DNA from 4 places in the Sphaerisporangium rhizosphaerae genome. Region 1 is predicted to be linked to each of the others. Evidence: riboswitches for the same ligand, from Rfam matches in the RefSeq annotation. Region 1 holds a riboswitch; each other region holds the start of a gene.
What was found. Region 1 has a riboswitch for cyclic di-AMP ahead of ACFQSB_RS35920 (glycoside hydrolase family 25 protein). Riboswitches for the same ligand answer to the same signal wherever they lie in the genome.
Positions count from the first base shown of each region.

Region 1 (7,437 bases):
CCTCCAGCAGGGCGGCGGGACGGAGCAGGCTGCCGACATGGTCGGCGCGGAATGGGGGTCTTGTCCGCATGGCGATCCTCCAGATGATCTAGCGCGACTACCGTCCTATCAGCTTTTGAGCGGTTTCGCCGTAGCGACGGAGCGGATAAAGCCATGCGTCGCGCGCGTAGGCCACTCCGTGCGGCACCCATCCCGGCCGGGGCATCCCGAACGGCCACAACAGCCGCTGCCCGCCCTCCCGCCCCGTCCTGCCGGCTCCGGCGTCCGGCGTCGTCCCCCCTCCCCCGGCGCCGCGCCCGGGGACGCCGGGCACCGGACCGCGGGCGGGCGGCTCAGGGGCCTTGGCCGGCCTCGGAGCCTCGGACGGCTCAGTAATCGCGGAGGGCCGGGGAGCCTTGGACGGCCCAGAAGCCTTCGACGGCCTGGGAGCGGCGTCGGACGGCGTGGGAGCCTCGGAGGGCGCAGGGGTGTCGGACGGGCGGGGAGCCTTGGACGGCTCGGGGGTCTCGGACGGCTCGGGGGCGGCGGCCGGGGTGCGGGGGACCGGGCGGCCGTCGGCGCCCAGTTCGGGCTCGGGGCTGGTGGTCGAGGCGAGCAGCGCCAGCGAGATCAGCCCCATCACGGCGATCAGCACCAGAGCGAGTCCCATCAGCGCCAGGACGACCAGCAGCGTGTAGACCGCTCCGATGAGCGCCATCATCGCCGTTCCTCCTTTTGTGCCGCCGCGGTGGACACCGTGCCCGGGACGGGCATGGTCACACGTTTCATCACGCAGGTGGACGTATCGATTCTCCCGTGTGCGCGGAGCGATCGCGCACACGGCCGGGCACGGTGACCCCGGCGGCCGTGATCGCGGACCTCAGGCGCCGGGCATGGTGTCCAGGCGGCGCAGGATCACCCCTTCGCGCAGGGCCCACGGGCAGATCTCCACCTCGGGGACCTCGAACAGGTCCATCGTCGCGTCGGCCACGATCGCCCCGGCGAGCAGTTGCGGGGCGCGACCGGCGGAGACGCCCGGCAGGCCGGCCCGCTGGGCGTTGTCCATCGTGGCCAGGCGCCCGGTCCAGTGGGAGAGGTCATCCTGGCGCAGCACCCGCTTCACATAGGACCCCTCGCTGGAGGGCGCGGCGCCGGCGATGCGCGCGAGCTGCTTGAAGGTCTTGGACGTGGCGACCGCGTGGTCGGCGTGCCCGTACTTCACCACATCGCCCACCACCCTGCCGATCTGCGCGCGCACCTGCCGGCGCATGCCACGCACCTCCTCGGCGGGGGGCGGGGCGCCGGTGAACCACTGGCGGGTCATCCGCCCGGCGCCCAGCGGGAGCGAGATCGCCACGTCGGGCTCCTCCTCCATGCCGGAGGCGATCTCCAGGGAGCCGCCGCCGATGTCCAGGACCAGCAGCCGCCCGGAGGACCAGCCGAACCAGCGCCGCACCGCCAGGAACGTCAGCCGCGCCTCGTCCTGCCCGGACAGCACCTGCACGTCGATCTCGGTGGCGGCCCGCAGGCGGTCCAGGACCTCCTCGCCGTTGGCGGCCTCCCGCACGGCCGAGGTGGCGAAGGCCATGATGTCCTCCACCCCCTTGTCCTCGGCGATGCGCAGCGAGTCCTCGACGAAGCGGCGCAGCTCGCGCTCACCCTCGGGGGACAGGACGTCGCCGTCGTGCAGGTGCTCGGCCAGCCGCAACTCGACCTTGTGCGAGTAGGCGGGCAGCGGCTGCGCGCCCCTGTGGGCGTCCACCACCAGCAGGTGCACCGTGTTCGAGCCGATGTCGAGAACGCCGAGTCGCATGAGCAGACGCTACTACCCGCGCCCGCCCGGGAGATCCTCCCGGTCCTGCCGGTCCTGCCGGTCCTGCCGGTTCCGCCGAGGCGCCGTCGCTCAGGGGCGGCCGAGCGCGCGCAACTGGCCGGTGGTCAGCGCGGAGACGTTCTGGTCGATGGGGACGTCGGTGTACTGGTGGATCGCCCAGCTCTTCCAGTCGGCGGGCGGGGTGACGTCGCCCTTTTCCCTGCCGTAGTAGGCCACCCACAAGGGGTACTCGGCCAGGCCGTGGCCGTAGGTGTCGGCGAAGTTCCAGCCGCTGTAGAACAGCGGGGTGACGCCGGTCTCGTCCTTCACGTGGGCCAGCCAGGTCTTGGCCCAGGCGTTGACCTGCGCGACCGACCGGCCGTCGCTGGTCTCCAGGTCCAGCACGAGCAGGTCGCCGGTCTCGGCGGGCTGGGCGTCCACCACCGACAGGAAGTGGTCGGCCTCGGCGATGGGGTCGTTGCCGGGGTGACCGTAGTGGTAGGCGCCGCGCACGATGCCCTTCTTGCCGAGTTCGGCCCAGTGGCGGGCGAACGCGGAGTCGCGGAAGGTCAGGCCCTCGGTGGCCTTGATGATGCCGAACTGCGCCTGGCTGGCGTTCCAGTCGTGGTCGGACTCGTAGGCGGACACGTCCTGACCGTAGGGGCGCTCCGAGGAGGCGCTGCTGGGGGCGGCGTCCGCCGGGCCGGTCACCACGACGGCCGCCACGATGGCGAGCACGGCCACGATCACCCCCGCCATGGCGGAGTAGAGGCGCGCGCCGGACAGGTCCAGCCGGTTCTTGAGGTGGGAGAAGATCGAGGAAAGCCGGTCGATGGGCATGAAGGGCTCGCTCCTTGCTTCCACGCGCCTACCGGGTCGGCTGATGGGTTCGGGCGGAAGTGCCCTGTGGGTCCGTCCCTTCGAGGGCCGGTGCTCCGATTCACTCCGCGAAGGGGGTCCCCGGTTCCGCGAGGTGTGGATGAGGCGGGCGTGTCTCCGCGGCGGGACGCCGTCCCGCCGGGTACGCGCGATGTGGGCAACGGACGGCAACGGGCACGACGGCGTGGGACCATCGGCACGCATACCGCTTCCCAACAAGGTACATACCACATCAAAAGAGCACAAATGCGACAAAGTACGCGCCGTCGGCGTCACGCGGGCGGACACGACCGGCCTCCCCCGACGTGATCACCCCGAGGAAGCGCATCCGGCCGGAAACGACCCGGTCAGGCGTCCCGGTCCCGGCGGGCCAGAGGCGCACCCGAGGATCCGGTCAGCGGCGGGGCGGGGGCTGCGAGGAGCGGGATGACTCGGCGTGCCGCCAGCGCCGTCCGAGCTCCTCGCCGGTCGGCGCGGAGGCGGGCAGCGGGGTGGCCGGCGCGCCGGCGCGCAGCCCGTCCAGCAGCAGGGTCAGATAGCGGTGGCGCAGCACGGCGGTGCGATCGGCGTCGCCGGCACGGACCGCGGTGATCTGGTCGAAGATCATCGGAATGTCCTCGGCGACCACGTCCGGCCGTAGCGCGCCGGCGGCCTTGGCCCGGTCCACGACGCGCCCGGAGAGCGAGCCGGCGTGCGCGGCCAGCTCGTGCATCTCCCGCGTAGGGGTGAACGTGCCGGCCAGGTGCACGGTCAGCGAGTGCACGTCGGAGTCGACGACCTCGCGCAGGAACGTGGCGAAGGCCTCCCACGCGTCGCCGTCGCTCGCCAGCGCGGACTCGGCGATCGCCGTGAACCGGCGCAGGCCGTCCTCGCAGAGGGTGCGCAGCAGCTCCTCCTTGCCGGCGTAGCGCCGGTACAGGGCGCCGACGCCGACGCCCGCCTCGTGCGCCACCGCCGAGATCGGCGCTTTGGGGTCGGCGACGAACACCGCTCGCGCGGCGTCGAGGATCGTGCGGTCGTTGCGGGCGGCCTCGGCCTTGCGTCCCCTCATGCCTGCTGTCGTGGGCTCCATGCGTCCATTCTAGCTTGAACGGAAGGCTCCGTTCCGATATAGTTTGAACAGAACGATCCGTTCCGCTTCAACTCGGAGGTTTCGCATGACCACCACGTCTTGGTCGCTGCTTGAGCAGGCCCACAACGCGCTGCGCACGACCATCGCCGAGGCCGCCGAGGCCGACTGGGCCGCCAAGACCCCGTGCGAGCAGTGGAACGTGGCGCAGGTGCTGCGGCACGCCGCCGGCGACCAGCGCGCCTACGCCGCCGCGATCACCGGTGCCGGCGGCCCGAAGGAGAACCCGTTCGCCCCGGCGGCGCAGGCCCCCGGCGCCCCGAAGGACCTGCTCGAAAGCGCCCTGGAGGTCGCGGCACGGGGATTCGCCACCGTGGCGCCCGGCGCGGAGGCCGTACCGACGCCGCTGCCGCAGGGCGCGCTGCCCGCCGAGGTCGCCGTCGGCGCCGCCGCGCTGGACGCCGCCGTGCACGCCTGGGACATCGCGGTCGCCACCGGCCGTCCGTCGCCTCTGGACGCCGAGCTGTCCGAGCGCCTGCTGCCGGTGGCCCGCGTCCTCGCCGAGCCGCTGCGCGGCTTCGCCTACGCCCCCGCCCTCGACCCGCACCCGGCCGACGACGCCACCGCCGAGCTGCTGCGCTACCTCGGCCGCGACCCGCAGTGGACCCGCTGACCCGGGAACCCGCCGACGGCGCGGCCTCCTCCCCCCGAGGCAGGCGGCGCCGGCACGGAAAACGTCCCGCCGGTCATTCGACCGGCGGGACGTTCTGCCGCCGTCCACCTCTTCTCTCCGTTATCGAGCGACGCCGCCGGTCAACCCGGTGAATACGCGGTGTTCACGGAATGCTCAGCAGTTCGGGATATCTCTGCCGTTATTGTCCTTCGCCTCGTCGTTGCCCCATTTGGCGAGATAATAGGCGGAAACGTAGGCGCCGCGGCCGTTCTTACCGGGGTTCGTCCGGTCGAGGTCGGTGCGCAGCCACCAGTGGTTGAACGCGGACCCGTGCCGGACTTCGGCGCCCCGGACGCGGCAGTAGACGTAGTTGGTGCCCTTGTCGAGCGTGCCCTGCGGGTCGCCGGTGTTCGGCTCGCGGTAGCCCGTCGCGTCGGCGAAGGTGTCGACCCAGACCTTGCCACCGGGCGACGGGGTCCCGCCGCCGCCGAAAACCCGGGGCCGGCGGGCGTGGAACTCGCTGCCCGGCCGCAGGCCGTAGGTGAGGACGCGATGGTCGGTTCCGTAGCCGCCGCGCTGCTCGTAGGCCCAGTAGGACGTGCGCCCGGGGTTCGCCCACTGCTCGAAGATCACGACGTGCCGGTTGTTGTTGTCGCCGATGGCGTCGATGACCAGGTCGCCGGTGAGCAGCTCGGACATCGCGATCGGGCTGCTCGCGCCCGGCGAGGCGAGGGCCACGGTGTTCAGGCCCGGAGCGCTCAGCCCGAGCGCCATCGAGGCGTAGCCGGAGCAGTCGGTGCGGTAGCCGTTGTGGTACTTGCCCTGGCTGTACGGCACCCGCTGCGGGGTGCCCGGGTTCCAGGTCTTGGCCCGGTCGATGACGCTCTGCCGGGTCACGTCCGCCGGACGGGCGTGGGCGGCGCGAGAGGGAGCGGCGGCGGACTGGGCGAAGGCGCCGGCCACGGCGAGCGGCGTGGGCGAGGCGACGGCGACACCAAGGATAGCGAATTTGATGAATATCTGCTTACTGGACATACCACCCCTTGTAAATCCGTGTTGTCGGCCGCCAAGACTAATGGCGGCGACACATGGTTCGCAGGGGTGAATTCCAGGATCCACGCCGGCCGGTGGAGCGATTTCCCCCCGAAAGGAAACGGGCACCGTCGCGGGCACAAGAAATCACGCCGCGCCGACCGGTCGCGAGTCGGCGTGGACGTGGCGGCGCGCGCATCCGGGAAAGCTCCGTGCCTTTCCCGCCCATTCCCCGCCCATTCCCCACACGGGACGCCGGCCGGGAGGAAGGCGCGGGGCTTGCCCGGCCCCGGCACGGGTAGGGGCCTCGGCGTGCCCGAAGGTCCGAGTTCTTTCCGCAGCAGAATCCCGGTCGCCGCCCTCGCCCTGTGCGGGTGCGCCATATCGGTCTATCTGGCGCTGTTCCAGTACGGAGTGGTGCACTCCGTGTGGGACCCCATCTTCGGGGACGGCTCCCGCAAGGTGCTCACCTCCGCCGTCTCCCGCGTGCTCCCGGTGTCGGACGCGACCCTCGGCGCCGCCGCCTATCTGGTGGAGGCGGTGCTGGAACTGTCGGGCGGACGGCGGCGCTGGCACGACCGGCCCTGGATCGTGGTGCTGCTCGGCCTGACGGCCGCCGTGCTGGCCCTGACCGGCGTCGGCCTGGTGATCGCCCAGCCCATCCTCACCGGCACCTTCTGCACGCTCTGCCTCACCTCGGCCGGCATCTCCTGGCTCGTCGCCCTGCTGGTCGCACGCGAGGTCGGAGCGGCCGTGCGGCGGGTGCGGGAACTGCGCGACGCCGGACTCCCCCTGCCCGCGGCCCTGCGAGGACGCGAGCCGCAGCGCTTCGCCCGCTAACGGCGCGCGGCCCGCCAGGCGAGGGCGGTGACGCCGGCGGCCACCGCCAGGGCCGCGGCCAGGGTCGCGTGGTGCTGGGAGGCCCACACCTGGACGCTGCGGCTCTTGGCCCTGCGGTCGAAGGAGCCGTGCGCCCCCTGATCGGTGTTCGGGGGCGCGTCCGCGGGCCGCCAGAGGTTGGGCGGCAACCGGCGGGTCACCTTGGAGGTCTGCTGGGAGGAGTAGCCCTTCCAGGCCAGATAGCGGTCCAGGACGCCGGGGACCACCGCGTTGGCGATCAGCGTCGCCGCCGTCGACCCTCCGACCCAGTACTCCCGGCGGCGCGGGTGGTCGGCGGCGTAGACGATGGCGTCGGCGGGGATCTCCGGCTGGTAGATCGGCGGCACCGGCTGCGGATGGCCGGGCAGCCGCGACAGCACCCAGTCGAACTGCGGGGTGTTGACCGCCGGCATCTGAACCATCGTGACCTTGACCTTGCTCCTGTCGTGCAGCAGTTCGCACCGCAGCGCCTCGTTGAAGCCCTGGACGGCGTGCTTGGCCCCGCAGTACACCGACTGCAGGGGGATGCCCCGGTAGGCGAGCGCCGATCCGACCTGGACGACCACTCCCCTGTTCCTGGGGAGCATCCGCTCGAGGGCGGCCCGGGTGCCGTTCACGAACCCGAGGTAGGTGACCTCGGTCGCCCGGCGGAACTCCTCCGGTGAGACCTGCGTGAACGGGGCGAAGACCGAGGAGAAGGCGACGTTCACCCAGACGTCGATCGGGCCGAGTTCGCTCTCGCACCTGCCGGCCGCCGCCTCGACCTGTTCGTGGTCCGCCATGTCCGTCTCGATGGCCAGCGGCGCCCCTCCGGCCTCGCGCACATCGCGGGCGGCGCCTTCCAGGCCGTCGGCGCCGCGGGCGAGCAGCGCGACCGCGTCGCCCCTGGCGGCGAAGCGGCGGGCCGTCGCCCGTCCGATGCCTCCGCTGGCGCCGGTCACCACCACGACGCGTCTTCCGTCTCGTGTCGTCATGCCGAACTTCCGCGTCCGAGTCGTCGGGTCAGCCAGGGGCCATGATCAGTCCTCGCACCCCGGCACGAGTCCCCTACCCGACGAAAGCCGACGAACCACTACAAAAGTTGCAATCTCCAGCACAACTCCTGCCGGACGG
Region 1 covers NZ_JBHTCG010000041.1:46,021-53,457, reverse strand. Annotated here, with positions in the region: gene ACFQSB_RS35935 (5-methyltetrahydropteroyltriglutamate--homocysteine S-methyltransferase) at 1-70, opposite strand, end outside; gene ACFQSB_RS35930 (hypothetical protein) at 98-700, opposite strand; gene ACFQSB_RS35925 (Ppx/GppA family phosphatase) at 860-1,792, opposite strand; gene ACFQSB_RS35920 (glycoside hydrolase family 25 protein) at 1,883-2,632, opposite strand; cyclic di-AMP (ydaO/yuaA leader) riboswitch at 2,643-2,789, opposite strand; gene ACFQSB_RS35915 (TetR/AcrR family transcriptional regulator) at 3,066-3,743, opposite strand; gene ACFQSB_RS35910 (TIGR03086 family metal-binding protein) at 3,829-4,413, shown strand; gene ACFQSB_RS35905 (NlpC/P60 family protein) at 4,588-5,448, opposite strand; gene ACFQSB_RS35900 (vitamin K epoxide reductase family protein) at 5,758-6,285, shown strand; gene ACFQSB_RS35895 (SDR family oxidoreductase) at 6,282-7,298, opposite strand.

Region 2 (7,437 bases), on a different contig from region 1:
CCGACTCCTGGTCCGAGCACCTCAGCGACACGCTCATCGCCGGTGTGGGGCTGTGCGACGCCCGGGCCGTCCAGGCGCTGGTGACCGAGGGACCGGGCGCGCTGCGGCGGCTGATGGCGCACGGGGCCCGGTTCGACCGGGAGCCCGGCGGCGGGCTCCAGCTCACCCGGGAGGGCGGCCACCGCCGCGACCGCATCGTCCACGCGGGCGGGGACGCCACCGGCGCCGAGGTGCAGCGCGCCCTGGTCGAGGCGGTCCGCGCCGGCGCCGCCGAGGGCGGCCGCATCGAGATCATCGAGCACGCCCTGGTGCTCGACCTGCTCAAGGACGCCTCCGGCGCCGCCTGCGGGGTCACGCTGCACGTCATGGGCGAGGGCGCCAGGGACGGCGTCGGCGCGGTGCGCGCGGGCGCCGTCGTGCTGGCCACCGGCGGCATGGGCCAGGTGTACGCCGCCACGACCAACCCCATGGTGTCCACCGGCGACGGGGTGGCCCTGGCGTTGCGGGCCGGCGCCGTCGTCCGCGACCTGGAGTTCGTGCAGTTCCACCCGACCGTCCTTTGGCTCGGCGAGGACTCCACCGGCCAGCAGCCGCTCATCTCCGAGGCGGTGCGCGGCGAGGGCGCCGTCCTGCTCGACGAGGCCGGGGAGCGCTTCATGGTGGACGTGCACGAGCTGGCCGAGCTGGCGCCCCGCGACGTCGTCGCCAAGGCGATCATGCGCCGCATGCTGGAGAGCGGCGCGAGCCACGTGCGCCTGGACGCCCGGCACTTCGGCGAGGACAAGTGGCGCACCCGCTTCCCGACGATCTACGCGGTGTGCCTGGAGCACGGCATCGACCCGGCCCGCGAGCCCATCCCCGTCGCGCCCGCCGCGCACTACGCCAGCGGCGGCGTCCACACCGACCTGCGCGGACGCACCAGCGTCCCCGGCCTGTCCGCCTGCGGCGAGGCGGCCTGCACAGGGGTGCACGGGGCCAACCGGCTCGCCTCCAACTCCCTGCTGGAAGGGCTGGTCTTCGCCGAGCGCATCGCGGCCGACCTCGCCTCCCCGCGGCGGCGGGCCCCGGGCGAGCCGGTCGACGACGGCCGCGCCGCCGGCCTGGTGGACCCCCGGGTCCGGCCGCGGGTGCAGAGCCGCATGAGCGCCGGCGCAGGGGTGCTGCGCAGCGGGCGCAGCCTGGCGGAGGTGGGCCACGGCCTGCTGGACGCCCGCTGGACCCCGGTCGCCGTCGAGCCGTGCACCGAGGCGTGGGAGGCCACGAACCTGCTCACCGTGGCGAGCGCCGTGGTGGCGGCCGCCCGGGCCCGCGAGGAGACGCGCGGCTCGCACTGGCGGGAGGACTTCCCCGAACGCGACGACGCCTGGTGGCTGGGACATCTCGACGTGACCCTGGCCGAGGAGGGACTGACCATGAGCTATGCCGAGCACCACGACGACCGGGCGGCCGGCCTGCCGCAGCAGCTCGAGGCCGACCTGGCGGAGGCGGGCCTGGACCCGGCGCGGGTCATGGCCGTGATCGGCGCCGCCCTCGCCGAGGACCTCACCGAGGAGGGCGACGTGACGACCATCGCCACGGTCCCCGCGGACCAGGCGGCGGTGGGCGACCTGGTGGCCAGGGCCGACGGGGTGGTCGCCGGTCTCGCGGTCGCCCAGGCGGTCTTCCACGGCGCCTCCCAGGGCCGCCTGACCGTGGAGCGTCACGTCAAGGACGGCGAGCGCGTCGCGCGCGGCGACGTGCTGATGACCGTCGTCGGACCTGTGCGCGACGTGCTCACCGCCGAGCGGACCGCGCTCAACCTGCTCACCCACCTGTCGGGCATCGCCACGCTGACCCACCGCTGGGTCGAGGCGGTGAGCGGCACCGGCACGCGGGTCCGCGACAGCCGCAAGACCCTCCCCGGCCTCAGGGCGCTGGAGAAGTACGCCGTGCGGTGCGGCGGCGGGGTCAATCATCGGATGTCCCTGTCGGACGCGGCCTTGATCAAGGACAATCACGTGGTGGCGGCCGGCGGGGTCGCCGAGGCGTTCCGCGCCGTCCGGCAGGCCTATCCGGAGCTGCCGATCGAGGTGGAGGTCGACCGCCTGGACCAGATCGAGCCGGTGCTGGCCGAGGGAGCGGAGGAGATCCTGCTGGACAACTTCACCGTGGAGGAGCTGACCCGCGCCGTGGCCCTGGTGGGCGGCAGGGCCCGGCTGGAGTCCAGCGGCGGACTCCGCCTGGAATCGGCTCGTGAGGTGGCCGAAACCGGTGTTGACTACCTTGCTGTGGGGTCGCTGACCCATTCGGCGCCCGCACTGGACATCGCTTTGGACCTTCGGGGGGCTTGATGCTGCTCACGATCGACGTCGGCAACACTCACACGGTGCTCGGCCTCTTCGAGGGCGAGGAGGTCATCGAGCACTGGCGCCTGGCCACCGACGCCAGGCGCACCGCCGACGAGATCGCGGTCGTCCTGCAGGGGCTGCTCGGTCAGAGCCCCCTGCTCAAGGACGCCGACATCGGCGGCATCGCCATCTGCTCGACGGTCCCCTCCGTGCTGAACGAGATGCGCGAGATGTGCCGGCGCTACTACGGCGACGTGACCGCCGTCATCGTGGAGCCGGGCGTGCGCACCGGGGTGCCGGTGCGCATGGACAACCCCAAGGAGGTCGGCAGCGACCGCATCGTCAACGCGCTCGCCGCCGTCACGCTGTACGGGGGGCCGTGCATCATCGTCGACTTCGGCACCGCCACCTCCTTCGACGCGGTGTCGGCCAAGGGCGAGTACGTCGGCGCGGTCACCGCCCCCGGCATCGAGATCTCGGTGGACGCCCTGGCCGCCGCGGGGGCCCAGCTCCACAAGGTCGAGCTGGTGCGCCCACGCTCGGTGATCGCCAAGAACACCGTCGAAGCCCTGCAGGCGGGCATCATCTACGGTTTCGCCGGCCAGGTGGACGGCATCGTCGAGCGCATGGCGCCCGAGCTCGCGTCCGACCCCGACGACGTGACCGTCGTGGCCACCGGGTCGATGGCCGCGCTGGTGGTGAACGAGGCCCGTTCGATAGACGTCCACGAGCCCTGGCTGACGCTCATCGGGCTGCGCCTGATCTACAACCGCAACACCGCCTGAGCGCGCCCCGCGCGATCAAGCGGCGGGGAGATCCATATCGGGGACGTGGAGGGGGCGCGCGTCGAATACGACGTGGCTCGGTGATCCGCCACGGCAAATCGTGGGTGGCCGGAGTGTTACGCCCACGGGCGTGACCGGCGGAAGAAAGTCAGAAAGCGTACTGGTTTCGCAGGTCGAATTCGGCGTATAGCGTGTCGACCGTATATCTCCGAGCCGGGGCGCCCGCGAGGCGTCCCGCGTGGAACCGGGCCTCCACCAGCGCCGCGATGGTCTTCCATGGCGGATCATGCGGCCCACGGCCATGATCATCGCCGATGTCCCCCCGGACCGGGAGGTGCGGGGACATGTCACGAGTAGTTCACATATGCACTGGTATGTCAATCACAAACGTCATGGGTATCGAGGTCAGTGCTTGACGACCTTTCAACGCGGCGTTTAACGTTCCTGACGGGGCGGGCCGAAGCATTCAGTATGTTGCCGAGTTCGTCGTGGGGGAGGACACCCGATGGCGTATCCGGATCTGGTTTCCCGAGGGAATGACATTCCTTCGGGATCAGACGGTGTGGGACTGAGCGACGATGATCTTCTCTTGCTCGCCGAACTGGCCAAGGGCGTGACCGTCGACAGAGTGGGACGCAGGCTCGACGTGAGCGGCCGCACCGTACGACGCCGCCTGCGCGGCATCTGCGACCGCATAGGCGTCGCCACGGCCATCGAGGCCGTGGCCTGGGCGGCGCGGCGCCGCCTCATCTGAGGTCGCACCGTCCGAGGCAGGGGTACCTCGTCCCGGCGCGAGGCGGCGTCACCGTACCGACGGCCGCCTCGTCCGGCGTGCGCGCCGTGGCGCTAGTCGGCGATGCGCACGCCGCCGGCGAACGGGCGGTTGCCGAGCGGGACCACCCGCACGACATCGCCGGTGCGCGGTGCGTGCACCATCATGCCGCCGCCGATGTAGATGCCGACGTGGTGCAGGTCGCTGTAGAAGAAGACCAGGTCGCCGGGGCGCAGGTCCTCGCGGGAGATGTGGGTCCCCGCGGTCCACTGGTCGCCGGTGTAGTGCGGCAGGCTGATGCCGACCTTCTGGTAGGCCCACAGGACCAGGCCGGAGCAGTCGAAGGTGCTCGGCCCCGCGGCACCCCACACGTACGGCTTGAGCTGCTGCGTCAGCGCCCACTTGGCGGCCTGGGCGGCCTTGCCCTCGCCCGGGATCGGGATCTCGATCCTGGTGGCGCGGCCGTACCCGCCGGCCTGCGACAGCGCGCGCTTGAACAGGCTGCCCTCGGTCTTGGCGACCAGGCCGCGGATCTTGTCACGCTGGGAGGACAGGTCGGAGACGAGCTTCTTGACCTCGGCCTCGCGGGCCTTGGCGCCGGCCTTGGCGCGCTCGGCGGTCGCCATCGCCTTGCCGATCTGGGCGACCTCCTCGCCCTGCTGCAGCTGCAGGGCGTAGGTCGTGGCCACGCGGTCGAGGTAGGCGTCGGGGTCGCCGGACATGGCGAGGGTCAGCGGCGAGCCGAGACCGCCGGTCATGTAGGCGTCCTGGGCGTACATGCCGGCTCTGGCGCGCTTGGCCTCCAGGTCCGACTCGCTCTTGGAGAGGGTCTTCTTGGCGAGCTCGGCCGACCGCTGCGCCTGCTTGAGGCGCTCCTTCTGGCCGTTGTACTGCTCGGTGAGCGACTCGATCTGGTTGTAGAGGTGCTCGACCTGGTTCTTCAGGTCGTTGAGGCTGGGCTTGGGCTCGGCCGTCGCGGACACCAGCGGCGAGCCGAAGGTCACGGCCATCAGCGCGGCGGTCACCAGCGCGATGCGGCGGGGAAGGCGCGAGGATGCACCGGAGGCGCTCCCGAAGCGGGAATGGGCACCGCGTTCTCGCCCGCGGGCGTGCCTGCCCGCGCTCTTTCCAGGCGTGCGCCTAGGCTGCACCAAAAAGCTCCTCTCCTCGGACGCCTACCGGGTTAGCTGACGGGTTCGGGCCGGAGCAGCCCTACCGAGCACGTGACCATGGAGGATCGCGATGCCTCCCTCTCGGATTCACCCCAGGGGTGGCGGGTCGCCGGGGGACCTCCCCCGGACCCACCTTTGGGTCCCCGGTTTCCCGCCGTTCGGATGGGGCGGGAATTAGGCGGTGCGGTCGCCGCGGAACGACGACCGACATTGACGCTGGACATTAGTCCAGTTCAGGTTCCTGCTCAACCAGAACTGCGAATTCTGTTGAGGTTCCACAACCGGCGCGTCACGGAAAGATCACGCCGGTGGACGTCCCGCACCCGTTCCGAGCTGCGGTTACCCGGCCCAGGGGCAGGGGCTCGAAGAAAAGCCGCAGGTCAAAGAGCATCTCGCGCGCCACGCTCCCAGACCTTCCCGCGGCGCGCACCGACCGCGTGCGCCGGATCACGCTCCGTGATGGCGGCGCGAATTGGCAGGTATTTCGGACAGTCCGTTATCGGGGGGTCTCGGCACGGCGTCGAACGCCGCCCCGCCGGTGGGCGGATACGCTGACGCGTCATGAGGCAGGCCGCGCAGCGCCCGTCCGCCGAGGGCGCGCCCGCCGTCCGGCGGGCCCGCACCTCCGACGTGCGGACGATCAGGAAATTGGTCGACACCTACTCCGGCGACGGGCCGCGCCTGCTGCGCAAGTCGACCGTGACCCTGTACGAGGACGTCCAGGAGTTCTGGGTGGCCGAGCGAGACGGCATGGTCGTGGGCTGCGGCGCGCTCCACGTGCTCTGGGAGGATCTGGCGGAGATCCGCACGGTCGCCGTCGACGCCGGCTGCCGCGGCATGGGCATCGGCCACATGATCGTCGCGGCGCTCATCGACGCCGCCCGCCGGCTGGAGGTCCAGCGGGTCTTCTGCCTGACCTTCGAGGTCGAGTTCTTCGGCAGGCACGGTTTCGTCCCCATCCAGGGCACGCCGGTCTCCCCCGAGGTCTACGCCGAACTCCTCGACTCCTACGACGAGGGCGTCGCCGAGTTCCTCGACCTGGAGCACGTCAAGCCGAACACCCTGGGCAACACGCGGATGTTGCTGCATGTGAACCCGCGATCCTGACCTTCGGGGTGACGGAATGGAAAGGTGACTGTTGATCCCGCTGTCGCTACCTTGGCAACACCACGGCACGTGCGCCTGACAGAGGCCACGTGCGAAGCCGAAGTGAGGTGACACGGTGAGCACCGGACAGCCGCCGTACCCACGCGACGAGCCGGACGAGGGTCATTCGTCAACCGGCTCTCCGCAATATGGGCAGCAGAACCCCCCGGGCATCGATCCGGAGGTGACCGTCGTCCACCGTCCCCAGCCGGCCTCGGAGCACTCCGCCTACCCCCAGCAGGGCTATGGCCAGCAGGGAGCCTACGGCCAGCAGGCAGGGACGGGAGCCTACGGCCAGCCGGGCGCCTACGGCCAGCAGGGTGGAACCGGAGCCTACGGCCAGCCTTCCCACCCCCAGCAGGGGCAGGGCTACGGGCAGCAGCAGTACGGCCAGCACGGTCAGCAGGGCCAGCAGCAGTACGGGCAGCAGCCCCAGCAGTACGGGCAGCAGGCGTACGGCCAGCAGGGTCAGCAGGAGGCCCAGCAGGGCTACGGCCAGCAGGGCCAGTCGTCGTCCTATGGCCAGCCGCAGTACGGCCAGCAGACCGGCGGCTACGCCCAGCCGCAGGGCTACGGGCAGCAGCAGTACGGCCAGCAGGCCCAGCAGGGCCAGCAGCAGTACGGCCAGCCGGAGGCCCAGCAAAGCTACGGCCAGCAGGGCCAGTACGGCCAGCCGGAAGCCCAGCAGGGCTACGGCCAGCAGGACGCGCAGCAGGCGTACGGCCAGCAGGCCCAGTACGGGCAGCAGCAGTACGGGCAGCAGGGGTACGGCCAGCCGCAGTATGGGCAGCAGGCCGGCCACGACCAGCAGGGCTACGGGCAGCAGCACGCCCAGCAGGCGCCGCCGTACGGGGCGGCCTACGGCCAGCAGGGCTACGGCCAGCAGCAGTACGGCCAGCAGGGCTACGGCCCGGCCGGCTACCAGCAGGGCTACCCGGCCACCGGCACGCAGCCTCCGGGCGCCCCGGCCCCGCTGGCCGAGTGGTGGCAGCGCCTGGTGGCCCGCATCATCGACATCGTCATCATCGTGATCCCGTATGTGATCCTCAACGCCGTGCTGGCGGCGCTCATCGTCACCGCGCCGAGCTTCGACCCCGCGACGGGCGCGATCAGCCCGGGCGGCGGCGTGTTCCTGGCCAGCCTGCTGACGGCGATCCTGGCCGGGCTGGTCTGGGTCGGCTACGAGTTCCTGATGACCAAGCAGCGTGGCCAGACGGTCGGCAAGATCGTCATGG
Region 2 covers NZ_JBHTCG010000010.1:178,354-185,790, forward strand. Annotated here, with positions in the region: gene ACFQSB_RS17590 (L-aspartate oxidase) at 1-2,330, shown strand, start outside; gene ACFQSB_RS17595 (type III pantothenate kinase) at 2,330-3,112, shown strand; gene ACFQSB_RS17600 (helix-turn-helix domain-containing protein) at 3,702-3,866, shown strand; gene ACFQSB_RS17605 (C40 family peptidase) at 3,959-4,909, opposite strand; cyclic di-AMP (ydaO/yuaA leader) riboswitch at 5,041-5,236, opposite strand; gene ACFQSB_RS17610 (amino-acid N-acetyltransferase) at 5,618-6,163, shown strand; gene ACFQSB_RS17615 (RDD family protein) at 6,279-7,437, shown strand, end outside.
Region 2: it holds a riboswitch for cyclic di-AMP, as region 1 does, so the genes downstream of both, ACFQSB_RS17605 (C40 family peptidase) here and ACFQSB_RS35920 (glycoside hydrolase family 25 protein) in region 1, are expected to answer to the same signal.

Region 3 (7,437 bases), on a different contig from region 1:
GCAGCGCGGCACCGACACGCAGGCGGTGACCGCCCTGCCGTAGGCCTGGGCCTGGGCGGCGCCCGAGCCCTCGATGTCCAGCTCGGTGATCTGGACCTCCACACCGAGCGCCGCGAACTGGGCGATGGTCTGGGCGTACCCGGCCGGCACCGGCGTCGTCGCGGTGAAGTGCGACTCCAGCCCGACGCAGTCGATCGGCACGCCCCGCGTCTTGAAGTCCTTGACCATGGCCAGCACGCCGCGGGTCTTGGCGGCCGCCGGATCCTCGATGCCGTAGTCGTTGAGGCACAGCCGGGCGGCCGGGTCGGCGGCGCGGGCGGCCCGGAAGGCCGTCTCGATGTAGGAGTCGCCGAGGCGCCGCTGGAACAGGCCGGGGCGCACGCCACCCGAGTCGGCGAACGCCTCGTTCACCACGTCCCAGCTGTGGATCTTCCCTCGGAAGTGGCCGGCCACCGCGGCGATGTGGGCGGTGAGCGCCTGGTAGGTGTCCTGGGCGGTCAGCAGGTTGCCCGTCCAGGCCGTGTGCGGGGAGTCGACCAGGCTGTGCCCGCGCACTCGCATGCCCTTGCTCTGGGCGTGGGCGACGATGGCGTCGGCCGGCGTGAAGTTGAACTGGCCGCGCACCGGTTCCACCGCGTCCCAGTGCATCTCGTTCTCGGGCGTCACGGAGGTGAACTCCCGGTCGAGCACGGCCGCGTAGGGCGCCTCGCCGAGATGGGAGGCGCCGACGGCCGCGCCGAAGTAGCGGCCGGTGGCCGCGGCCGCCCCTCCCAGCGTGGCGGCCGCGGCGCCTGCCGGGGCCGCCGTCAGCGGTGGTGAGGCCACCGCGCCGATGACCGCGAAGGCGGCGATCGCCGCGCGCGCGAGGGAGCGGCGCATGGCGACCTCCGACCCGGGATTTCCCGCCATGACCGTCCTCCCGTCACCAGGGGCGTTGACGTCACTGATTGTGACCGGACGCCGGGAGTTGTCAACGTGGCGCGTCATGTTCCGCAGCGCGGACGGGGGCCGCAGCGCCCATGCCACCACTGATGCGGACGGGGCGGCGCGAAAGTTTCACGCCGTCCCGTCCGGTGTTCAGCCCAGCGCCTTGAGGTAGCGGCGCACGCGGCGGCTCGCGCGGTAACCGGCGCGCAGCACGTTCGGCGGCACCTCCACCCGCAGGCGGGCCCGCCGCCGGGCGGCCGCGTGCTCGGGTCCGGTGAGCAGCGGCCGCACCGGGGCGAGCCGCCCCGCGCGCGCCTCGGCGATCAGGGAGCCGAGCCTGGCCACCCAGTCGCTGGTGGCCGGGTCGTGGAAGTAGTTGGCGTCGCACCAGGCGGCCGTCGGGTGCCGCAGGTCGCCGCGCGCCAGGTCTTCCAGGGTGCCCAGGCACCCGCTGTCCTCGAACACCAGGTTGATCATCTCGGCGCTGACCCCGAAGTCCGAAAGGACCAGCAGCGGGACGCGGCCGGCGATCGCCTCCAGGGCCGCGGTGGAGCTGACCGTCACGAATCCCGCCGCGGCGGCCAGGTGCTCGTGCATGGCGCCGGCGGCGAAGCGCACCGAGCCGGGACGCACCGCGCCGGATTCGGCCAGCGACCGCCACAGGCGCTCGTAGTGGTAGCGCTCGTTGTGGGTCTGGCGCTCGTTCTCAAGGGCGCGCAGCTTGACCACGACGTCCAGGCCCGGACGGGCCTCGGCCAGCCGGGCGAGGGCCAGCAGGATGCTCTCGCGGTCCTCGCGCCGCTTGGGCACCTTGGCCTGGGTGGCGAACACCAGGCGGTCGCCCGTCCCGCCGCCGGCCGTCCGATGGTCCAGGTAGGGCAGGCGGGCCAGGGCCATCGACCCGGTGGCGCCCAGTTCCCTGCCGATGCGGCCGAACTCCTCCACCTCCCTGCCGCTGTGCACGACGAACAGGTCGCAGGCCCCGCGGTACAGCCAGGCCTTCTCCGTGGCGGGGATGGAGATGCCCGGCAGCCCCGACACCAGCACCGGCCGCGGCGAGAGCCCGCCGAACACGTCGCCGGCCAGCACGTCGACCACCGGTCCCGTGCAGGCCAGCAGGATGGCGTCGGGCCGGTCGCGTTCGGCGATGCGGCGCAGCGCCCGCGCCGACACCACGGCGGGCGGCTCGGCCGCGCCGGAGCGGGTGCCGCTGACGGCGGCGGTGATCTGGGCCGGGGACGGCACGATCGGCGTGCGCACGACGGCCAGCGTCGATGTCCAACCGGCCGGTAGCTGGTCGAGAAGACCCGCCGCCCATTTCAGATACGAGTCCGAATCGGCCACAGCGAGAACCCGGCTCAAGGAGAAGCCCTTTCGTGCGCGAACATCTGGAGATGCGATCGGAGGGAGACCGACGCGGAGGGAGTCCACCAGTCGTCGGGCACCTCCACGGTCTGGACGGGCACCCCTCGGGCGGCGAGCAGCACGCGCAGCGAGGTGACGGCCGTGGACGGCAGGCTGAGAACGCGCTGGCCGGGGCGCAGGTCGCGCAGGGTCATCTCGACCGGCGCCCCGGCGTCGTACACGGTGACCCCGGGGTGGTCGCGGACCGCGGCCAGGTCGCCGGGGTCCTCCCTGCGGTGCGGGTAGTAGGCCAGGGGCCCTTCGAGGGCGAACAGCCAGGACAGGTAGCGGTCGCGGTGGATCAGCCCGTTGCGCACCAGCGAGGTGCCGAGGACCACCGTGTTCTCGCGGGGCCGGGGGTGGGCGACCACCGGCTGGGAGCGCAGCCAGGCGAAGTCGTGGGTGACCAGCTCGGCCCCGAGCCCGCGCACGGCGTCGGCCAGGGCGGCGGGGACGGGCAGGGCGGTGAAGACGGTGAGCCGTCCGGCCCTCGCCGCGGCGCGCAGGCGGATCCCCGCGGCGACGCCCAGGACCAGGCGGGACGGCTTGGCCGCGGCGCGGGCGCGCAGCAGAGGGGTGGCCAGGCCCGCGGTCAGCAGCTCCAGCAGGCGGATGGTGGCCAGGCCGTCGTCGACGATGACCATGCGGGTGGGGAAGGCCGTCAGCGAGGTGAGCTGCATCCTGCCGGAGAAGGCGTCCCCGAGGACCCAGGCGTCGCGGCGGCCGGGACGGGGCATGCCCTGATCGGCGGCCTGGATGCTCAGCCCGGCCGGCAGTTCCAGCGCGTCCAGCTCGGCGCGGGTGACGCGCAGGCCGGGCAGCCTGCCGCGGGTCACCACGCGGGTGTCCGGCCCGATCAGCCCCGCGTGCCGCGCCTCGACCGCGCACAGCAACTGGAGCGGAGACTCCACCCAGGCGACGGCCGACCCCTGCTCCCGCACGCGGCTTCGACCGTTCCTCTCCACGCCGGGCATTGACACGTTCACGACGCATGCAACCTAGCCCCGCGACCCTACGTAATAGGGAACAGACGATGAACGGCGGCCGACGGCGGCCCGGCCGTTGTCGGATGCGGGCGGCTCCCAGGAGTCACAGGAGCAACGCGGGCCCCACTTGACACAGGAGGCGTCGCAGGCTCCGAGTATCACTGGGCCCGGACGCCCCCGGGAGGCGTGTCCGCGCCCGCGGGGCCCGGATCGGCGGCACCTTACCCGCGTCGCGGCAGGTCAACCGCGCCCGACGCGCATTCTCGCCGGGCCGCGTGCCTGGCTTTGCCATGAGAAGGCCAGAACGGACGAGAGCTTTGTCCCACTTGCATGTGGTTTGTCCGATGTATTACTCTCGGAGGAATCCCGGCACGGGAGACCGCTTCTCTGAGCGACCCGCCCGTGCCGTCGATATCGCCCGGCGCGGCCGGTCCTCTGCGGAGAGACCCCTCTCCCACCGTCACGCGCCTCCGTCGAGTCCGCGCCCACGCGGAGCCGGGGACCCACCTTCTTGGGGTGAATCAGGCGCGCCCGCCCACGGACGCGCCCGTAGGACGAACCTTCACGTCCGAACCCGTCAGCTAACCCGGTAGGCGGCAGGAAGAAGGAGTCTCAGCTTGTCCATGTTCGTCACGACCGTACATCGGCTTCTGGATGCCCCGAAGAACCAGTTGAAGGCCGTCGCGTTCGGCGGGCTCGTGCTCGCCCAGGTTGTCACCGGCACCGCCCTTGCGGCGAACGCCGACTCCTCTCCCCAGGCCGACGCCGCCTCTCCCAAGAGCGGCATCGTCGCCGTCGCGCGGCAGGAGGCGGCGAAGGCGGGGCTGCCGTCCCGGCAGGTCTCCGCCGAGCAGTTGCTGGCACTGGCCGAGAAGCAGGTCGGCATCAGCGAGAACGGCAGCGGCGGCGGCACCAAGTTCCACGCCTGGTACATGAGCTCCCCGCGCGCCAGGGAGACCGTGGCGCGCGACAGCGGCACGATCGCCGACTACGCCGACGCCGCCTGGTGCGACATGTTCGTCTCCTGGGTGGGCGCGCAGATGGGCCTGCAGGACACCGTCGGCGCCGACGCCTACACCGTCGCCCACGCCAAGTGGTTCGCCGCGCGGGACCGCTGGGGCACCACGCCCAAGCCCGGCGCGGTCGTGTTCTTCTCCTTCAACGGCGACAAGAGCATCGACGGCATCGAGCACGTCGGCTTCGTCATCAAGGACAACGGCGACGGCACCATCCGCACCGTCGAGGGCAACACCGACGGCGGCAGGGTCGAGATCCGCACCAGGCCGGCCTCGCAGATCGTCGGATACGGCTACCCCGGCTACGCCGCCTGACCTCGGCGGCCCGCCGCCCTCGTTCCACCTTTCCGCGGCGTCCCGCCCGCCTCCCCGCGAAGGACGCCTCCCGGCGCCGCACGGCCGGCCCACTCCCCCGGCCGCGCGGCGCCGGCGCTCGTTCCCATCGCTCCGGCGGGCCGGCCGGAACGCCGCGCAGCCCGCGCGCCGCGCCCCCAGGACCTCGGCGGAGCCCGCGCGCGGTGGCCAGGGAGCCCGGCGAAGCCCGTGCGCCGTGGCGCATGGATGATTTGCGCCCGACTGTGCCGAAGCGGTGGGAGCGCTCCCAATGCTGCGAAAGGGCCTTATGGGGGCTACTCTACGGTTTTCTCAGCGCTAACCGCCCCAGGAGTAACAGTTAGGTTTCGGCATATTGACGCCAGCATTGCCCGTCGGGGACCCTTCGTGGGAGCGCTCCCAAATATCGCTCGCAGGCTCACCCCCGCGAGATCACGACTGAGGGATCCAGCCATCGTGGGCCCGACTGTCGGGGCCGGCCCTCGATGCACCTCCCAAAGATCGGGCAACCACCTGAGAGGGGTCCGGAATGATGAACAATATGCGCCGCGGGAAGACACTCGCGGTCGCATCGGTGATGACGGTCGCACTCGGCATCACCGCCGCGTGCAGCTCCGGCGGGGACGGCGGGAACACCAGCACCGGTGGCTCGTCCTCGGCCGCGGCCGAGAAGATCACCCTTACGCTGCAGACCTTCGGCGGCGGGACCAACTTCGGCTACAAGGCCGCGGTCGCCAAGTGGAACAGCGATCACCCCAACGTTCAGGTGAAGTACAACAACCTCACCGACAGCTTTGAGAACGTCTACTGGCCGCAGATGCTGCAGTGGCTGCAGTCGGGCACCGGCGCCGGCGACGTCGTCGGCATCGACGAGGGCGGCATGGGTCTGGCCAAGGCCCGTCCCCAGTTCTTCACCGACCTCGGCCAGTACGGCCTGCAGAGCCGCCAGGCCGACTTCCCCGCCTGGAAGTGGGAGAACGGCATCAACACCGAGGGCAAGCTGTTCGCCCTCGGCACCGACGTCGGCGGCATGAGCATCTGCTACCGCTCCGACCTGTTCAAGCAGGCCGGGCTTCCCACCGACCGCGACGAGGTCGGCAAGCTGTGGAGCGGCGGCTGGGAGGACTTCATCAAGGCCGGCCAGCAGTTCCAGTCCAAGGTCAAGGACGCCAAGTTCGTCGACAGCATCAACACCATCTACAACGTGGTGCTGGCGCAGGAGGCCGCCAAGAACGGCAACGTCACCTACTTCGACAAGAACCAGCAGCTCATCGTGGACAAGAACCCGGCCGTCAAGTCCGCGTTCGACCTCGCCACGAAGATCAGCCAGGACGGCCTGACCGCCAAGCTGCAGAACTTCACCGACGGCTGGAACACCGGCTTCGTCAAGTCGCAGTTCGCGACCCTGGGCTGCCCCGGCTGGATGCTCGGCGTGGTCTCGGGCAACGCCGGTGACAAGTTCAAGGGCAAGTGGGACGTCGCGACCGTGCCCGGCGGCGGCGGCAACTGGGGCGGCTCCTGGCTCGCGGTGCCCAAGCAGTCCAAGCACCCGAAGGAGGCCGCCGAGCTGGCCAGCTACCTGACCAGCCCCGACGCCCAGCTCATGGCGTTCAAGGAGGGCGGCAACCTGCCCAGCACCATCCCGGCGCAGGACAACCCCGAGCTCCAGAGCGTGAACAACGAGTACTTCAACAACGCGCCCATCGGCAAGATCTTCGGGCCGTCCATCAAGTCGCTTCAGCCGATCTTCCTCGGTGAGAAGCACGCGCAGGTCAAGCGCGAGGTGGAGCAGGTCCTCAACGGCATGGAGCAGGGCTCGGTGCCCGTGGCCCAGGCCTGGCAGAAGTTCGTCGAGGCGGGCCAGAAGGCGGCGGGCTGATCCTCCCCGGTCCTCACCGGTTCGCCGGGGCTCACCGCCCCGGCGAACCGGTGACCTGCCGTAGTGAGCGGCGTGGCGGTGGTGGAACCCACCACCGCCTACGCCCCGCGAGGCACTCGTCCAGTCGTACCGATGCCGAGCTTGGTTATCGCTTGGTAGCGGGCACACGATCGACCGTTACCGACGAGAAGAAGGAGAATGGGGCTCCTCCCCGTGGCCGCCGGCCAGGGAGCGCCCCGGAAATCCGATGAGCGTCAACCTCCACACGCAGCGGGCGGATCCGGCGCCTCCGCCGCCCCGGCCGGGACGCCACCAGGCGCGCTCCCGCCGCAGTATCTGGTCGCAGTTCGACATCAAGGCGACCCCGTACTTCCTGATCTCCCCGTACTTCCTGCTCTTCGCGATCTTCGGTCTGTTCCCCCTGGTGTTCACCCTGTGGGTGTCGCTCCAGGACTACGGACTGGCCGGCGGAGACGCCTCCTTCACCGGCCTGGCGAACTACACCAAGCTCCTGGCGGACGAGGACTTCTGGAACGCGGTGATCAACACCGTCGGCATCTTCGTCCTCGCCACGGTGCCACAGCTCGTCCTCGCGCTCATGCTCGCCAACGCGCTCAACAAGCGCCTTCGCGGCCGGCTGTTCTTCCGGCTGGGCGTCCTGGTGCCGCTGGTGACCTCGGTCGTCGCCGTCGCCATCGTGTTCACCCAGCTCTACGGCCGCGACTTCGGCCTGTTCAACTGGCTGCTCGGCTTCGTGGGCGTCGACCAGCACATCGACTGGCAGAGCGCCAAGTGGTCGTCCTGGACCGCCATCGCCACCATGGTCGACTGGCGCTGGACCGGCTACAACGCGATCATCTACCTCGCGGGCATGCAGACCATCCCCCGCGAC
Region 3 covers NZ_JBHTCG010000007.1:276,457-283,893, reverse strand. Annotated here, with positions in the region: gene ACFQSB_RS13490 (endo-1,4-beta-xylanase) at 1-909, opposite strand, end outside; gene ACFQSB_RS13485 (DUF6716 putative glycosyltransferase) at 1,078-2,271, opposite strand; gene ACFQSB_RS13480 (hypothetical protein) at 2,286-3,272, opposite strand; cyclic di-AMP (ydaO/yuaA leader) riboswitch at 3,779-3,928, shown strand; gene ACFQSB_RS13475 (CHAP domain-containing protein) at 3,941-4,648, shown strand; gene ACFQSB_RS13470 (ABC transporter substrate-binding protein) at 5,208-6,545, shown strand; gene ACFQSB_RS13465 (carbohydrate ABC transporter permease) at 6,793-7,437, shown strand, end outside.
Region 3: it holds a riboswitch for cyclic di-AMP, as region 1 does, so the genes downstream of both, ACFQSB_RS13475 (CHAP domain-containing protein) here and ACFQSB_RS35920 (glycoside hydrolase family 25 protein) in region 1, are expected to answer to the same signal.

Region 4 (7,437 bases), on a different contig from region 1:
GTGCGATGACGAGCAGCTCAGGCCCCGGTATGTAGTGTTAAGGCAGGTCAAGGGGGATGCGACCAGCGCCCGACGGGCGCAGCGAAGCTTTCACCATAAGGACGCGGTGGGGGACCGTGTCCGAACAGCGGGACCGCCCGATGCGTTTGGGGGAAGGCATCGGCGCTGGACCGTGAAGTGGTCGGGGCCGGACAGGCGGGGGACTGTCCGGCCCCGACTCATGTCCACCCCCACTTCGCGGCCCTCCCTACACCCCCGCCCCGCTTCCCGCTCCCAGCCCCGCCTCAGCTCGCTCCCTCTGGGGCCGCCTCGTCTGGGGCCGCCTCGTCTGGGGCCGCCTCGTCTCGGGCCGCTCCTCCCTTTCGTAGCCTCGGGCCGTTCCTCGCCTCTGCCGCACCCTAGGGCCGGGGCGGCCACGCTCTCGCCCCGCCTCGGGCTGCTTCCCCGGGCGCCCCTTGGCCGTCGGCCATGAGGGGTTGTTTACCTGTGGCGGCTTTGCCGGGAGGGGTGGAGCTTGGGGGAAGAAAGGTTTTGCCCAGGCGGTGGCGCCCCTCACAGGTCACAGCAGTAACACGGGTATCGCCTGTCAGCCTCGTCGGCCTTCTCTGGCGCATAAAATGCCCGATATATGGGGCTTACCGCACGATAGGTAGATCTTCTGATGCTTTGTACAAACATCGTTTGCTTTGTCCTGACTTGACCGGTAACGTCTTGTACCAGATCGGACGGTGACCTGGTCTTCAGCCGGAAGGCCGCCGCCCGAACGTCGAGTCCCGAGGGCCTGAACCTGGCCCGCGGGAGCCGGGGACCCACGTTCTTCGGGGTGAATCCGCGTCAGCGGTAGGGCGAACTCCACGCCCGAACCCGTCAGCTAACCCGGTAGACGTCGTTGGAGAGGAGACTCGAGTGGACACACCGCCCCACTCCGTCCTCCGGGCGACCCTAGGCCCGGATCTCGCCGTCAGAAGCGGCACAGCAGTCGGCTTGTAGAAGCCGGCCGGGCGATTCGCAGCCTTGCGACATGGTGGCCGTTCAGCGCCACCGCCCGAACGACCCACGTAAGAAAAGCGCTCGCGCAAGCGATGGACCATGCCCTTGTCCACCCGCTTGTGCCTCAGAGAACGCTTTCCTCTCCCGGCGCCGAACCCTCTTGACCGAATTCGGAGCCCGGGTCCCTTGTCTTCTGATGAAAGATCCTGACCTCCCATGTCTTTTTTCACGAACACCCCCAAAAGTCGTGTGGTTTCGAGCATCATCGGTGCCGCGATGATGTGCACGGCGACGGTCGGCACGGCCACCGCGGCCCACGCCAACTCGCCCGAGCGCAAGGACGGCGTCGCGGCGGCGACCACCCAGCGAGTCATGTTGAAGGGCTCCACCACCGCCTCCTACTTCTGGGACGACTCCTCCGGCCGCGCCGGTGACACGGGCCTGCCGGCCATCGGCAAGCCGATGCAGAAGGGCCTGTTCGCCAGCCCGTGCTGGCCGCTCGGCACCGAGGGTTACGTGATGTACAACGGCAAGAAGGCGCCGTTCTTCATCGGCGACCGCGGCCCGGGCATCCCCTCCGAGAGCGGCGTCATGCTCGACATCGACGGCAAGACCTTCGCCGAGCTGACCGGCGGCGACTTCAGCGACTCCAGCCTGATGGTGACCGGCTTCGGCGCCGGCCACATCAAGGTCGACTACGTCATCACCAAGTGGGGCGGCGGCCCGGGCAAGAAGAACGAGCCCGTCCCGTTCTCCGCCGGCGCCTGGGGCGTCTACGACAAGGACCCGGCCGAGCCGACCCTGGCGCTCACCTCCGCGCCCTGACCCGCGCGCACGCACCTGCGGGTTATCCACGAGCTTCCCCCGGGAAATGGGCGTGCCGGTGCTTCCCCCTGGCACCGGCACGCCGCCCCGGCGCCGATGTGCGTAGCTTCGCCGGGACTGCTAAAGTCACCGTAGTCAACGCGCCGCTAGCTCAGTTGGTTAGAGCAGCTGACTCTTAATCAGCGGGTCCGGGGTTCGAGTCCCTGGCGGCGCACCACGGTTAACGCCGATGACCTGGGCATCTTCCCCGATGGGGAGGGTGCCCACAGTCGTTTTCCGACCTGTGTCACCTCGGCGCGAGCTGCGGTCGGTTCGAGGTAGCCAGTTGAACGGCCATTTGACGATCATGATTCGTCCTTCGGATAGTGGTCCGCATGGTCAACGACAACCCGTTCGACCGGCGCCGCTTTCTGGCCGGGTCAGGAGCCGCCGGGCTGCTCGCCCTGGTCGCCGCCTGCTCGGGCGGCGCGGGCACGAGCACCGGCGTGAACGCCGGGCCGTCCGGCTCCCTCCCGAGCACGCCCAAGCGCGGCGGAGTGCTCCGCGCGGGGTCGTCCCCGCCGCCCACGGCCGTGGACCCCGTCACCATGTACGACGGAACGGCGATCGCGATCGCCCAGCTCGTCGCCGACTACCTGATCTGGCTGGACAGGGACTACAAGCTGGTCCCGCGTCTGGCGGAGGCGTGGTCCGCCAAGGACGGCGGCAAGATCTGGTCCTTCACCCTGCGCGAAGGCGTGGTCTTCTCCGACGGCACCCCGCTGGACGCCGAGGTCGTCAAGGCGTCCTTCGACCGGTTGCTCGACCCGAAGAGCAAGTCTGCCGCGCTCTCGGCCTTCGACACCGTCCTCGCGCAGGGCGGCGTGCGCGTCAAGGACCCCCGGACGGTCGTGTTCACGCTGGAGCGGCCGTTCTCCGACTTCCCCTATCTGGTGTCGGCCGGAAACTACAACGCCCTGATCCTCAAGAAGGACTACGCGGGCGACTTCACCGCCAAGCCCATCGGCACCGGCCCGTTCGTGCTCGCCTCCTACGACCCGGCCAAGGGCGCCACCTTCACCCGCAATCCGAGGTACTGGGATCGGGGCAAGCCGTACCTGGACGGCGTGGAGGTCAAGTTCTACGCCGATGACCAGGCGGATCTGCTCGCGCTGCAGGGCGGCGACGTCGACGCCCAGCTCCTCAGCATTCCCGCCCTGGTGAACCCGCTGAAGGGCGTCGGGGACATCACCGTCGACCGGGTGGAGGGCACCGGGTTCACCGCCCTGACGCTGCGCGTGGACCAGGCGCCGTTCGACAGGAAGGAGGTCCGCCAGGCCGTCGCGTACGCCCTGGACCGGCCGGGCGTGAACGCCACCACCTACGACGGCGTCGGAGCGCTCGCCAACGACCACCTGTTCGCCGCGCTGTTTCCGGCGGCGCCGGCCGACATCCCGCAGCGGGCCAAGGACCCCGCCAAGGTCGCGTCGCTGCTCGCCGCCGCCGGAGTGGCCAAGCTGTCCTTCCCGCTGACCTTCGACCCGCCGGGCAAGGACTACGCCCTGATCATCCAGAACCAGCTCAAGCAGGTGGGCATCGAGGTCACGCTGGACCAGCGCACCTCCGCCGACTTCTACGGCGGCGACCAGGAGAAGGACACGCCCTGGCTGTTCAGCCCGGCCACCCTGGTGCGCTGGGCCGGGCGGGCGGTGCCGAGCCAGTTCATCATCCCGATGGTGAAGAGCGGCGGGGTGTGGAACGGGTCCAAGTACGCCAACCCGGTGCTGGACGCCGCCGCCACCGCCTACGACGGGGCGACCACCGACACCGCGCGCAAGGCCCAGGCCGAGATCATCGCCAGGACGCTGTACGAGGACGTCCCTGTGATCATCAGCGTCTGGGGCGGCAGCGTCCGGGCCTTCAACGGCGGATTCGCCGGGATCCAGGCGCATCCCTCCAGCTACGTCGACTTCACGTCGGTGTCCCGGATCTAGGGCGGCCCGCGATGAGGCGATTCCTGCTGCGGCGGCTCGCGGCGATCCCGCTCACGCTGCTGGTGGTGTCCGTGCTCGTCTTCACGGCCACCGAGCTGATCCCCGGAGACGTGGCCCGCACCATCCTGGGTCGTGAGGCGAGCGAGGCCGCGGTGCGCGACCTGCGCGCCCAGCTCGGGCTCGACCGGCCGCTCGCGGTCCGGTACGCCGACTGGCTGCACGGCTTCCTCACCGGGCAGTGGGGCGACTCCTCCACCCTCCGCGTCCCCGTGCGCGACCTGGTCCTCGGCCGGCTCGGCGCCTCGCTGCTGCTGGCGCTGCTGGCCTTCGCGCTGCTGGTGCCGGTGGCGGTGACGCTCGGCCTGGTCGCGGGGGTTCACCACGACCGCCCGGCGGACCGGGTGATCAGCGTCGCGGGCCTGGCGTTCGGCGCGACGCCGGAGTTCGTCACCGGGGTGGTCCTGCTGGTGGTGTTCGCGGTGAGACTGCGCTGGTTCCCCGCGTCCGCCCAGATACCGCCCGGAGCAACCCTGGTGCAGGCCCTCGCTCACCTGCTCATGCCGGCGCTCTCGCTCGTCCTGCTGTGCACCGGGTACGTCGCCCGCCACGTCCGCGCGAGCACCGTGACCGCCGTGGAGAGCCCGTACGCCCGCGCGGCGGAGTTGCGCGGCCTCACGCGCGTGCAGGTGGTGCGCCGGCACGTGCTGCGCAACGCCACGATTCCGGCGACCAGCGCCCTCGGCGTGCAGCTGCAGTTCCTGCTGGGCAGCCTGGTCACGGTCGAGCTGCTGTTCAACTATCCCGGGATAGGGGCGCTGCTGCTCCGGTCGGCCGTCGACAAGGACCTGCCGACCCTGCAGACCACCGCGATGGTGCTCGGTTGCCTCTACATGCTCATCTTCCTCGGGGCCGACCTGGTCTACCGCCTGCTCGACCCGCGCGTCCGGCTGGGGTCCGCCTCATGACCGGCCTGGCACTGACGGGCGCCGCGCGCCGCGCCCGCATCGCGGGGCGGTCCCGGGTGGCGCTGGCCATCGGCGGGTCGATCATCCTCGCCTGGGTGGCGGTCGCGCTGCTCTGGCCGCACCTGGTCCCCTACGACCCCGACCTGCAGGACCCGCTGCGGCGCTTCACGCCGCCGCAGGCCGGGCACTGGCTGGGCACCGACCAGTTCGGCCGCGACACCTTCTCGCGGATGCTCGCCGGGGCGCGTCCGGTGCTTTCCGTGGCGCCGCTCGCGACCGGCCTCGGCACCCTGGCCGGAACGGTGATCGGGCTGGTCGCGGGCACCATGGGCGGGCTGGCGGACGAGATCACCATGCGGGCGCTCGACGCGGTCGTGGTGTTCCCGACGATCATCGCGGTCGTGCTGTTCGTGGCGCTGGCGGGCCGGTCGACGACGGTGGTGGTGCTGGTCATCGCCGCGTCGTTCACCACGATCGTGGCCCGCAGCGTGCGGGCCGCGACGCTGGTCGAGCGGGAGAAGGCCTACGTCGAGGCGGCCCGGCTGCGGGGCGAGCGCCGCCGGTCGCTGATGCTCCGCGAGATCCTCCCCAACCTCGCCCCGACGGTGCTGGTGGAGGCGACCTCCCGGTTCGGCGACGCGATCTTCGCGGCGGCGACGCTGTCCTTCCTGGGGCTCGGCCAGCCACCGGGCTCGCCGGAGTGGGGGGCGTCGGTGTCGGACAACCGGACCTGGCTGCAACCGGCCCCCTGGACCGTGCTCGCCCCCGCGCTGGCCATCGCCTCGCTCGTGGTGGCGACGGCGCTGGTCGCCGACGCCCTTCGCCACCGCCGGGAGGCTCGGTGAGACCACAGAGCGGCCTGCGGGTCGAAGGGCTGAGCGTGGCCTACGAGACCGCGCGCGACCGGGTCGAGGCGGTCTCCGGGGTGTCCTTCGAGGTCGCGGCGGGCGAGACCTACGGACTGGTGGGCGAGTCGGGCTGCGGCAAGACCACGCTGGGCCGCGCCCTCGGCCGCTACCTGCCCCGCGGCGGCTCGATCACCGGCGGCCGGGTGGAGGTGGACGGGACCGACGTGCTCGGCCTGACCGCCGGCGGCCTGCGCCGCTGGCGGGGGAGTTCGCTGGCGGTCGTCCACCAGGAGGCCGGGAGTGCGCTGGACCCGACGATGCGGATCGGCGCGCAGCTCGCCGAGGCGCTCAGGTTGCAGGGGCGCACCCGCGCAGAGGCGAGGCGGGAGGCGACGCGGCTGCTCGAGCGGGTCATGCTGCCCGACCCCGCGGCCATCGCCCGGCGCTACCCGCACCAGCTTTCGGGCGGGCAGCAGCAGCGCGTGGTCATCGCGGCCGCCCTGGCGGCCCGGCCCCGCCTGCTGATCCTCGACGAGCCCACCACGGGTCTGGACGCGACGGTGCGGCAGGAGATCCTCGGCCTGATCGGGGCGCTACGGGCCGACCTCGCCGCCGCCATCGTCCTCATCAGCCACGACCTGGCCATGGTCGGGCGGCTGTGCGACCGCGTCGGCGTGCTCTACGCGGGCCGCCTGATCGAGCAGGGCCCCGCGGCGGAGGTCCTGGCCACGCCTCGGCACCCCTATACCGCCGCCCTGATCGCCGCGGTCCCCCGATTCGGCCGGACGTGGCGTGATCGCCCGCTCGCCGCCATTCCGGGCCGTCCCCCCGCACCAGGAGAGGCCTGTGCCGGGTGCGCCTTCGCCCCCCGCTGCCCGCACGCCGACGAGACATGCGGGGCACGTCGTCCGGCGCTGGAGGCCGCCGGCGTCCACGACGCGCACACAGGGCGCTCCGTCCGCTGTCACCACGCCGCCGAGCTGATCGGCCGGCTGGACCCGGCCGAGGAGGGCCAGGACCCGGCCGGCGACCTCCGAGCACCCGCGCGGCCCGGCGTGGCCGGGCCGTTGCTGGAGATCCGGGCGCTGACCCGCCGCCATGCCGGGATCCCGGTGCTGCGCGACGTCGACCTCACCATCGGGCACGGCGAGGTACTCGGCCTGGTCGGGGAGTCGGGGAGCGGCAAGACGACGCTGGCGCGAGCCGTCGTCGGCCTCGGTCCGGAGGGGAGCGGGACCATCCGGCTCGACGGGCGGGAGCTGCCGGCCGCCGTGGCGCGGCGTGACGCGGGGGCGCTGCGGCGGATCCAGATGGTGTTCCAGAACCCCGACGCGTCGCTGAACCCGAGCCACACGGTGCGGACCGTGCTCGCCAGAGCGCTGCGCAGCCTTCGCGGCGGCCTCACCCCCGAGCGGCTGGCCGTCCGCGCCGGACTCGGGGAGCATCTGCTGGACTCCCGCACCGATCGGCTGTCGGGCGGTCAGAAGCAGCGTGTCGCGATCGCCCGCGCCTTCGCGGGCGAGCCTGATCTGGTGGTCTGCGACGAGCCGGTCTCGGCCCTCGACGTGAGCGTGCAGGCGGAGGTGCTGCGGCTGCTCGCCGACCAGCGGCGCCGCACCGGGACGTCGTACCTGTTCATCTCGCACGACCTCGCGGTGGTGGGCTACCTGGCCGACCGGATCGCGGTCATGTACCGCGGGCGGATCCTCGAACAGGGACCGGCCGCGGACGTCCTCGCGGGCCCGCACCACCCCTACACCGCCTCGCTGGTGACGGCGTCGCAGGCGTCGCTCGGCGCGTCCGGCACGGCCGCCGCCGGCGACCAGGCCGCGCCGG
Region 4 covers NZ_JBHTCG010000033.1:31,544-38,980, forward strand. Annotated here, with positions in the region: cyclic di-AMP (ydaO/yuaA leader) riboswitch at 763-902, shown strand; gene ACFQSB_RS32805 (hypothetical protein) at 1,240-1,815, shown strand; tRNA gene ACFQSB_RS32810 (tRNA-Lys) at 1,956-2,032, shown strand; gene ACFQSB_RS32815 (ABC transporter substrate-binding protein) at 2,190-3,788, shown strand; gene ACFQSB_RS32820 (ABC transporter permease) at 3,800-4,753, shown strand; gene ACFQSB_RS32825 (ABC transporter permease) at 4,750-5,598, shown strand; gene ACFQSB_RS32830 (dipeptide ABC transporter ATP-binding protein) at 5,595-7,437, shown strand, end outside.
Region 4: it holds a riboswitch for cyclic di-AMP, as region 1 does, so the genes downstream of both, ACFQSB_RS32805 (hypothetical protein) here and ACFQSB_RS35920 (glycoside hydrolase family 25 protein) in region 1, are expected to answer to the same signal.